DNA from 3 places in the Clavibacter vidaverae genome. Region 1 is predicted to be linked to each of the others. Evidence: predicted binding sites of a transcription regulator. Region 1 holds the regulator's gene; each other region holds the start of a gene.
What was found. Region 1 encodes HrcA, which represses chaperone genes, less so after heat shock. Its sites were predicted from a motif close to TTNGCACTCGNNNNNNNCGAGTGCNAA; they were not measured.
Positions count from the first base shown of each region.

Region 2: a site for HrcA is predicted at 1,690-1,716, ahead of ACMT9T_RS13365 (Hsp20/alpha crystallin family protein). Genes of this name have one in related genera too.
Region 3: a site for HrcA is predicted at 1,721-1,747, ahead of groL (chaperonin GroEL). Genes of this name have one in related genera too.

Region 1 covers NZ_JBLJAM010000001.1:479,526-482,784, reverse strand. Annotated here, with positions in the region: gene hemW (radical SAM family heme chaperone HemW) at 1-530, shown strand, start outside; gene ACMT9T_RS02250 (VOC family protein) at 546-959, opposite strand; gene ACMT9T_RS02245 (DUF4870 domain-containing protein) at 970-1,365, opposite strand; gene hrcA (heat-inducible transcriptional repressor HrcA) at 1,550-2,572, shown strand; gene dnaJ (molecular chaperone DnaJ) at 2,633-3,259, shown strand, end outside.
Region 2 covers NZ_JBLJAM010000002.1:131,889-135,147, forward strand. Annotated here, with positions in the region: gene ACMT9T_RS13350 (MarR family winged helix-turn-helix transcriptional regulator) at 1-364, opposite strand, end outside; gene ACMT9T_RS13355 (SDR family oxidoreductase) at 479-1,171, opposite strand; gene ACMT9T_RS13360 (hypothetical protein) at 1,301-1,651, shown strand; gene ACMT9T_RS13365 (Hsp20/alpha crystallin family protein) at 1,774-2,232, shown strand; gene ACMT9T_RS13370 (GNAT family N-acetyltransferase) at 2,322-3,259, opposite strand, start outside.
Region 3 covers NZ_JBLJAM010000002.1:541,942-545,200, forward strand. Annotated here, with positions in the region: gene groL (chaperonin GroEL) at 57-1,676, opposite strand; gene ACMT9T_RS15285 (cold-shock protein) at 1,867-2,085, opposite strand; gene ACMT9T_RS15290 (LytR C-terminal domain-containing protein) at 2,298-2,870, opposite strand; gene ACMT9T_RS15295 (DUF3263 domain-containing protein) at 2,905-3,234, opposite strand.

The sequences.
Region 1 (3,259 bases):
AGCTCGCCCGGCAGATCCGCCGCGGCGACGTGCCGGAGCCCGACGAGGACCTCCAGGCCGACATGTACGAGCTGGCCGACCGGATGCTCGCCGAGGCCGGCTACGAGTGGTACGAGGTGAGCAACTGGGCGCGCGGCGGACGCCGCAGCCGCCACAACCTCGCGTACTGGCAGGGGCACGACTGGTGGGGCGTGGGCCCCGGCGCGCACAGCCACGTCGGCGGCGTGCGCTGGTGGAACGTCAAGCACCCGGCGGCCTATGCCGATCGCGTGCTCGCCGGGGCGTCTCCCGGAGCAGGCCGCGAGACGCTCGACGACGCGACGCGCGAGGTGGAGCGCGTGCTGCTCGGCGCGCGCATCCGCGACGGCCTCGCGATCCCGACGCTCACCCCGGAGGGCCGGCGCCAGGTGGCGGGGCTCATCGCGGACGGCCTGGTGGATCCGCGCCGGGCCCTCGCCGGCACGCTCGTGCTCACGCTGCAGGGGCGCCTGCTCGCGGACGCCGTGGTGCGGCGCCTCCTCGAGGACTGATCGGCCGCGCGTCCGTCAGAGGACGACCGCGCCCACCTCGTCGCCCGCCTCGCGCTCGGCGTCGCTGCGCTCCACGCAGAACTCGTTGCCCTCGGGATCGGCGAGCACCACCCATCCGCTCCCGTCGGCGTTGCGCCGGTCGGCGACGAGCACCGCGCCGAGGGCCCGCACGCGATCGACCTCCTCGTCGCGCGTGCGGTCGTCGGGCGCGAGGTCGAGGTGGACCCGGTTCTTGGCCGTCTTCGGCGTGTCCGCGCGCTGCAGGATGATGCCGAGCCCGGAGACCGGGTCGCCCAGCCACGCGGCGTCCTCGCCGGGGAGGTTCGGCTCGTCGGGGTCCTCCGCGAAGCCGGTCACGCCGCCCCAGAAGAGCGAGAGCGCGTACGGGTCGCGGCAGTCGATCGCGACGTGCCGGATCCTGGCGCTCATCGGAGACCGCCTACTTGATCCACCGGATGTTGAGCGGGTAGCGGTACGGCCGGCCGGCCTGGACGCGCGTGCCGCCGATGATCGCGAAGACGATGTTCACCACGACGACCGCGAAGATCGCTAGGCCGAGCAGCAGGCTGATGAGGATCCCGAGGATCGGGATGACCACGAAGACCGCCTGCAGCACGTTGAGGATGACGAGCGCGCCGGCCACGTTGATGGTCCAGTTGGTCGCCTCCTTGCCCTCCTGGTCCGTGAAGCGGCCGCGCTCGCGGAACACCAGCCAGACGATGAACGTCGGCACGATGAGGATCGCGAGGAAGTGCGTGAGCGACGCCCAGAGGCGGTCCTCGCTCGGGGTGAGCGGAGCGGGGGCGCCGTAGGGGTGGGAGTCGGGTGCGGACATCGCGGGGCCTCTCGGTGCGCGGCGACGGCCGGCGTACCGGCGGACCGCTTCGGATCAGGGTGGGCCAGGCATCACCGGGCTCACCCACGGTACCGCCGCCGACGCGCGGGCGGCAACGCCGACCACGCCGTGACGCGCGGTACGATTGGCAGTCAGAACCGACGAGTGCCAGGAGGGAGCCGCGATGGTCTCGGAACGCGGACTCGACGTCCTCCGGGTGATCGTGCAGGACTACGTGTCCTCGCGGGAGCCCGTGGGCTCGAAGTCCATCGTGGAGCGCCACGCCTTCGGCGTCTCGGCCGCCACCATCCGCAACGACATGGCCCTCCTCGAGGAGGAGGAGCTCATCGCGGCGCCGCACACCTCCTCCGGCCGCGTGCCGACGGACAAGGGCTACCGCCTCTTCGTCGACCAGCTCGCCGACGTCCGTCCGCTCACCCCGGCGCAGCGCCAGGCCATCCACGTGTTCCTCGGCGAGTCCGTCGACCTGGATGACGTGCTCGCGCGGACCGTGCGCCTGCTGGCGCAGCTCACCAACCAGGTCGCGCTCGTGCAGTACCCGTCCCTCGCGACGAGCCACGTGAAGCACGTCGAGCTCGTCGCCCTGTCGACGACGCGCGTGCTGACCGTGCTCATCACCGACACGGGGCGCGTCGAGCAGCGCGTCGTGGAGCTCGCGGGCGACCCGGACGACGCCTTCCTCGCGGGCATGCGCACGCGCATCAACCAGGCGGTCGGAGGCCTCGGCCTCGCGGAGGCCGCCACCCGGCTCGAGACGCTGGCCGACGAGGTCGAGCCCGCGCAGCGCGCCGCGGCCGCCGCCCTGGCAGGCACGCTGGTGGAGCAGGTGCTCGCCAACCGGCAGGAGCGGCTGCTGCTCGCCGGATCCGCCAACCTCGCCCGCACCGAGCGCGACTTCCCCGGCAGCATCTCGCCCGTCCTCGAGGCCATCGAGGAGCAGGTGGTGCTGCTGCGCCTGCTCGGCGAGATGGAGGCCGACCAGCACGGCGTCTCGGTGAGCATCGGCCGGGAGAACGCCCCGTTCGGCCTCGGCGAGACGAGCGTGCTCACCAGCGGCTACAGCTCCTCCGGCGGCGTGCTCGCGCGCCTCGGCGTGCTGGGGCCGACCCGCATGGACTACTCCACCAACATGGCGTCGGTGCGCGCGGTCGCGCGCTACCTCTCGCGCCTGCTCGAGGAGCGGTGACGGCCGCACGCCGGCGCACCGCCCCTGTTCCCCACGACCATCACCACCGAAGGGCCCGACGTGGCTGACCACTACGAAGTACTCGGCGTGAGCCGCGAGGCGACGCCAGAGGAGATCAAGAAGGCGTACCGCAAGCAGGCGCGCCAGCTCCACCCGGACGTCAACGACGCCCCCGACGCGGCCGAGCGGTTCAAGCTCGTGACGCACGCGTACGACGTGCTGTCCGACCCGCAGCAGCGCCAGCAGTACGACCTCGGCCCGCAGGCCGGGTTCGGCGGAGGCGGCGGCCAGGGCTTCGGCGGGTTCGGCGACATCTTCGAGACGTTCTTCGGCGGCCAGCAGGGCGGCGGCGGACGCGGCCCGCGCTCGCGCCAGGAGCGCGGCCAGGACGCGCTGCTGCGCGTGGAGGTCGAGCTCGAGGAGGTCATCTTCGGGGTGCACCGCGACCTCGAGATCGACACGGCCGTCGTGTGCGACACGTGCCAGGGATCCTGCGCGCAGCCCGGCACGAGCGCCGTCACGTGCGACATCTGCCGGGGCTCCGGCAGCATCCAGCGCCAGGTGCGCTCGCTCCTCGGCAACGTCATGACGTCGAGCCCCTGCGGCACCTGCCGCGGCTACGGCACGGTCATCCCGCACCCCTGCCCGACGTGCGCCGGCCAGGGCCGCGTGCGCGCCCGCCGCACG
Region 2 (3,259 bases), on a different contig from region 1:
ACGCGAGGAGCGCCCGGCCGGCGTCCGTGGCCACGACCTGCCGGATCCGCCGGTCGCTCGGGTGCGGCTGCCGCTCGACGTGCCCGCCCTCGGCGAGCGCGTCGATCACGTAGGTCATCTGCGTCTTGTCGATGCCGAGCCGCTGCGCGAGCGCGAGCTGCGACGACGGCTCCTCCGTGGTGATCGCGACGAGCACCTGGTAGCCGCGCGGACCGCCCGGCACGTCGGCCACGGCGGTCTGCGCGGTGCGCACGAAGCCCTGGTAGACGGCCTGGATGGACCAGCCGAACTGCGTCTCGATGCCGCCGGATCCCCAGTCGATGCCGGATCCGTCCGCGTCGGTGTGGTCGCTGCGGGAAGTCATAGGGAGAACATATCGAGAGAAGACCGTCTTGTGCAAATACGATCTCGAAGTCGTAAGGATCGGAGGGCAGCAGCGCGCGGGCGACGGGGCTGCCGCGTCGAGCCGTGCGCCGGATCAGCCCCCGAACGGCCGGAGCGACACCGACTCGAGCGTGCCGTCGCGGGTCTGGTCGACGACGAGACGGACGGCCCGCGCGACCGAGGCCGGCTCCAGGTAGCGCGTCTCGTCGTACTCGCCGCCCTCCTTGGCGCGCAGCTCGCGCTGCATGTCGGTGGCGACGCGGCCCGGGTGCACGCTCGAGACGCGCACGCCGTGCGGGCGCTCCTCCTCGCGCAGGGCGTCGCCGAGGGCGCGGAGGGCGAACTTGGATCCCGCGTAGACGCCGCCCGTGGGGTTGGCCGTGAAGCCGGATCCGGAGTTGACGAGCACCACCTGCCCCTTCGCCGCCCGGAGCGCGGGAAGGAGCGCGCGCGTGACCTCGGCGACCGCGAAGACGTTGACCTCGAAGACGCGGCGCCACTCCTCGACGGGCGTGGTCGCGACGGCGTCGCCGCCGATCACGCCCGCGGAGTGCACGAGCACGTCGAGGCGGTCGAGGTCGGGCACGAGGTCGGCGAGCCCGCCCGCGGCGAGGTCGGCGGCCCAGCCGACGGCGTCCGGGAGGGAGGCAGCGAGCGCGTCGACGGCGTCGCGGTCGCGGCCGTGCACGATCACGCGGTGCGTGCGGGCGAGGTCCTCGGCGACGGCGCGGCCGATGCCGCGGGTGGCTCCCGTGACGAGGGCGACGGGGCGGGCGGTGTCGGTCATGGATCCTCCTGGGTCGCGGTCCTCCAGGCTACCGACGGCATCCGGCCACCCCGTCGGGCGCCGCCGGGGGCATGACGTAGCGTGAAGGGGTCCGCCGCCGAGCGGCCCGCCGCCCGAGAGGATCCGCCCGTGCACGCCCGCTTCCCCGCCAGCCTCGAGGTGCTGCGCCAGGAGGCCCGCGACGAGCTGGACGCCGTGATCGAGCACCGCTGCCGGAACGGCGACGACCCGTGGGAGGTCATCCCGCAGCTGCCCACCGTCGACGAGCACGTCGTCGCGACCCTCCGGCAGGACGCGCTGGAGGCCGACGGCATGGCCGAGGAGCTCGCCCGCGTGCGCCACCCGTCGACCGCGCCGGGCATCGTCGCGCGCTTCGAGTACCGGCTGCTGCGCGGGATCGCGCTCGAGCACCCTGACCTGTCGCGGGCGGTCTGGACGCTCATCGGCCAGATGGAGCGCGACCTCCGCCGACGCTCCTGAAGAGGTGGTCAGAGCTGCATTCGCTGTCGGCGAACGCCTTGGCACTCGCCTGGGTCGAGTGCTAACCTGATCGCAGTTGAGCCGAGGGGGCTCAACCCCGCAGATCATCAGAGGAGTCGAGCATGAACATGACCTTCGATCCGTTCCGCGAGCTGGACCGCGCCATGGGCGCGCTGGCCGAGACCCGCCAGGCGAACCGCCCGATGCCCATCGACCTGCACCGCGAGGGCGACACCTACGTGCTGGCCGCCGACCTCCCGGGCATCGACCCGGGATCCGTCGACATCGACGTCGACGGCCAGCTCCTGACCATCCGCGCCGAGCGCACGCTCGCCGGCGACCAGAACGTGCGGTGGCTGACGCGGGAGCGCGTCGCCGGCACGTTCCTCCGCCAGCTGACGCTCGGCCAGGGCATCGACACGGAGCGCATCTCGGCGCACTACGCCAACGGCGTGCTGAGCGTCACCATCCCGGTGAGCGAGCGGGCGAAGCCGCGCAAGATCGCGGTCACGTCCGACGAGCCGCAGGGCCAGGAGGGCCGCACGCTGACGGTGGAGCAGGGCGCGCCCGCCGCGAGCTGATCCACGCAGGCGCCCGGGGCGCCGCCACCACGAGGAGCCGTCGTCCGCATCCGCGGGCGGCGGCTCCTCGCATGTGCGGGCCGGGAGCGTCAGCCGATGCGCGGCAGGAGACCCCGGTGGATCGCGAGCGGGTTCCGCAGCGAGCCGTGGACCTGCATGACCGGCGCCTGCAGGTCGACCATCCGCCGGTTGTCGCGCAGCTGCAGCCGGTTGAGGCACGAGCGGTCGAACGACGGCGTGAACAGGTCGAACCAGGAGAAGCGCTCCGCGAGCTCCGGGTGCGCGCGCTCGTGGTCGGCGAGCGCCTCGGCCGCCACGCGCCAGAGGCCGTCGGGGCCGAGGTCGTCGCGGTCCTCCACGAGCGCGGCGGCGAAGCGCAGGAAGCCGTCCATCACGTCGGTGAAGACCGTGAGGGTGCGCTCGCCCTCGGGGATGTCCAGCTGGATCCGCCGCACGTCGACCGGCACCTCGCGCTCCAGGTCGAAGAGGGCGACCTCCTCCGCGATGTCCTTCATGAGCACGCGGACGACGACGTGGTCGCGGAGCACGAGGATCACGTTCTCGCCGTGGGGCATGAACGCGAGGTCGTGCGCGATCAGCGCGTGCGCGAGCGGCACGAGGTAGGCGTCGAGCCAGCGGCGGATCCACGCGGCCGCCCCGATCCCGGACGCGTCGATGAGCTCCCCCAGCACCGTCCTCCCGTGCGCGTCGACGTGCAGGAGGCTCGTCATGCTCATCAGCCGCTCGCCCTCCGCGAGGCCGGGGAACGGCGACTCCCGCCAGAGCGCGGACAGCATCTTCCCGTGCGAGTGGCCGGGCGGCAGGGCCGACTCGACCCGCTCGTCGCGCACGCCGACCGCCGCGACCTCGCGGAGGATCCCGAAGCCGAGCCGGGCGAACTCCGCGTCGCCCGTGACGAGCGCGTGCACCCAGTCGTTGATCGCCGGGGTCACCGCCATGTACGCCGGCGAGAGGCCGCGCGTGAATCCCATGTTGAGGATCGACAGCGACGTCTTCACGTAGCAGC
Region 3 (3,259 bases), on a different contig from region 1:
TTCGTCGTGCTGGTCGTGCAGGTGGGCCGGAGCGCTGCCGCTCCGGCCCGGTCGGACTAGAAGTCCATGCCACCCGTGGGGTCGCCGGCCGGAGCCGGGTTCTTCTCGGGCTTGTCGGCGACGACCGCCTCGGTCGTGAGGAACAGACCGGCGATGGACGCGGCGTTCAGCAGGGCCGAGCGCGTGACCTTCACCGGGTCGTTGATGCCCGCGGCGAGCATGTCGACGTACTCGCCCGTGGCGGCGTTGAGGCCGTGACCCGAGGGGAGGTTGCGGACGCGCTCGGCGACGACGCCGGGCTCGAGGCCCGCGTTGAGGGCGATCTGCTTGAGCGGAGCGTCGACCGCGACGCGGACGATGTTCGCGCCCGTCGCCTCGTCGCCCTCGAGCTGGAGCTTCTCGAACGCGAGCTTGCCGGCCTGGATGAGGGCGACGCCACCACCGGCGACGATGCCCTCCTCGACGGCGGCCTTCGCGTTGCGGACGGCGTCCTCGATGCGGTGCTTGCGCTCCTTGAGCTCGACCTCGGTCGCCGCGCCGGCCTTGATGACCGCCACGCCGCCCGCGAGCTTCGCGAGGCGCTCCTGGAGCTTCTCGCGGTCGTAGTCGCTGTCGGTGTTGCCGATCTCGTTGCGGATCTGCTGCACGCGGGCCGCGATCTCGGTGGCGTCGCCGCCGCCCTCGACGATCGTGGTCTCGTCCTTGGTGATGACGACCTTGCGGGCCGTGCCGAGCAGGTCGAGGGTGACGTTCTCGAGCTTGAGGCCGACCTCCTCGGCGATGACCTGGCCGCCGGTGAGGATCGCGATGTCCTGCAGCTGCGCCTTGCGACGGTCGCCGAAGCCGGGGGCCTTGACGGCGACCGACTTGAAGATGCCGCGGATCTTGTTCACGACGAGCGTGGCCAGGGCCTCGCCGTCGACGTCCTCCGCGATGATGAGGAGCTGCTTGCCCGACTGGATGACCTTGTCGACGATCGGCAGCAGGTCCTTGATGTTCGAGATCTTCGAGTTGACGATCAGGATGTACGCGTCCTCGAACACGGCCTCCTGGCGCTCGGGGTCGGTGACGAAGTACTGCGACAGGTAGCCCTTGTCGAAGCGCATGCCCTCGGTGAGCTCGAGCTCGGTGCCGAAGGTGTTCGACTCCTCGACGGTGACGACGCCCTCCTTGCCGACCTTGTCGATCGCCTCGGCGATGATGGCGCCGATGGTGGCGTCCCCGGCGGAGATGGACGCGGTGGCGGCGATCTCCTCCTTGGTCTCGATCTCCTTCGCGGCGGACTTGAGCTCCTCCGTGACGGCCGCGACGGCCTTCTCGATGCCGCGCTTGAGGCTGATGGGGTCGGCGCCCGCGGCGACGTTGCGGAGGCCCTCGCGGACCAGCGCCTGCGCGAGGACGGTCGCGGTGGTCGTGCCGTCACCGGCGACGTCGTCGGTCTTCTTGGCCACCTCCTTGACGAGCTCCGCGCCGATCTTCTCGAACGGGTCGTCGAGCTCGATCTCCTTGGCGATGGAGACACCGTCGTTCGTGATGGTGGGGGCGCCCCACTTCTTCTCCAGGACGACGTTGCGGCCACGCGGGCCGAGGGTCACGCGGACCGCGTCGGCCAGGATGTTCAGGCCGCGCTCGAGGCCGCGGCGGGCTTCTTCGTCAAAAGCGATGATCTTAGCCATGTGTATCTCTCGTCCCTCCCGGACGTCAGGAAAAAGGCAGTCGTCTAGCACTCCCCGTGAGGGAGTGCCAGGGACGATTCTGGCACTCGCCCTACGGGAGTGCAAGCGAGCCGCTCACAGGCGGGAGCGCTCCGGGGGAACGACGCGACGCCGCCGCCCGCGTGGGCGACGGCGTCGTGACGATGTCCTCCTAGGCCAGCGTGACGTTCTCGGCCTGCAGGCCCTTGGAGCCCTGGCCGATCTCGAAGGCGACGCGCTGCCCCTCCTCCAGGACCTTGTACCCGGACATCTCGATGGCCGAGTAGTGGACGAAGACGTCCTGCTGGGCCGCTCCGCCCTCGACGGGGTCGACGGTGATGAACCCGAACCCCTTCTCCCCGTTGAACCACTTCACGGTGCCGTTGGCCATGTGCTTCTCCATGTGCGACTGCGCGGTGTCGGGGGCGCGGTGCCGCCACCCCCGGGTCGACCGCGGAGCCCTGCATCGACCCCGCGCCACGCCCTCGGGAACTCACAGCGCGCAGCACCTGGTACGCGACGGGCGTGCGACCAGGCAGCACGATATCCAGGGCGCGCGATCCGCGGTCGGGTTCCTCCACGGCCGCCGCGCGGGCGCGCCGGCTAGCCGCGCGCCGCGTAGTCGGAGCCGAGCACCGCGGTGAGCCGGGCCGCCGTCGCGGGCGCCGTGCCCTCGGCGGGACGGAACTGGTCCGACTGCTGCACGTCGCCGACGCCCAGCGCCGCGACGAGCCCGCGCGCGGCGCCCTCGTCCGCGTCGTCGTAGTAGTAGACGGTCGTGGTGGTGATGTCCGACGTGCTGGCGTTCACGCGCGACCCGACCTTCCACCCGGCCTTCTCGAGCACCGTGGAGGCCCGGGCGGAGAGGCCCGAGGTCCGCGTGCCGTTGAGCACGGTCACGACCATGCCGGGGACGGTCGTCGGCGCCGCGGTGGGCTCCTCGGTGGGGGTGGGTTCCGCGGAGGAGGAGTCGCTCGGGATGATGTCGGTGAACGAGACGCGGTCGTCGATGACGAAGAGGCCGACGACGCCGAGGCCCACGAGGAGGCCCGTGGCGAGGGCGGCCCAGGCGAAGGCGCGGAAGCGGTGGTGCCGGGGACGCGGCGCGCGGTGGGCGCCCACGCGGCTCAGATCGCCGGGGACCTCGTCGAAGCGGTCGGGAGCGTGGGAGGGCATGGCGGGTCTCGTGTCTCCTCGGTGGGGCGCGGGGTCAGCGCGCGGTCGGACGGTGCGCGAGACCGGCGGGCAGGGCGCGGGCGGCACGGGCCGCGGCGCGCGTCTCGCGGAGGCGCAGGAGGCGCCCCACGAGCAGGGGATCGTAGGCGAGGGCCTCGCGCGTCTCGAGCAGGGCGCCGAGCAGCTGGTAGTAGCGGGTGGCGGAGAGGCCGAAGGCCTGTCGGATGGCCTCCTCCTTGGCGCCGGCGTGACGCGTCCAGTCGCGCTCGAAGTCGAGCACGGCGCGGGCGCGGTCGTCGAGCTGGGCCTCGGGCCGTCGCTCGACCGCAGGGGCGGTCGCGGGGCGGGTCTCGCGCTGGTCCACGGCGTGCTCCTTCCCCGACATCCCC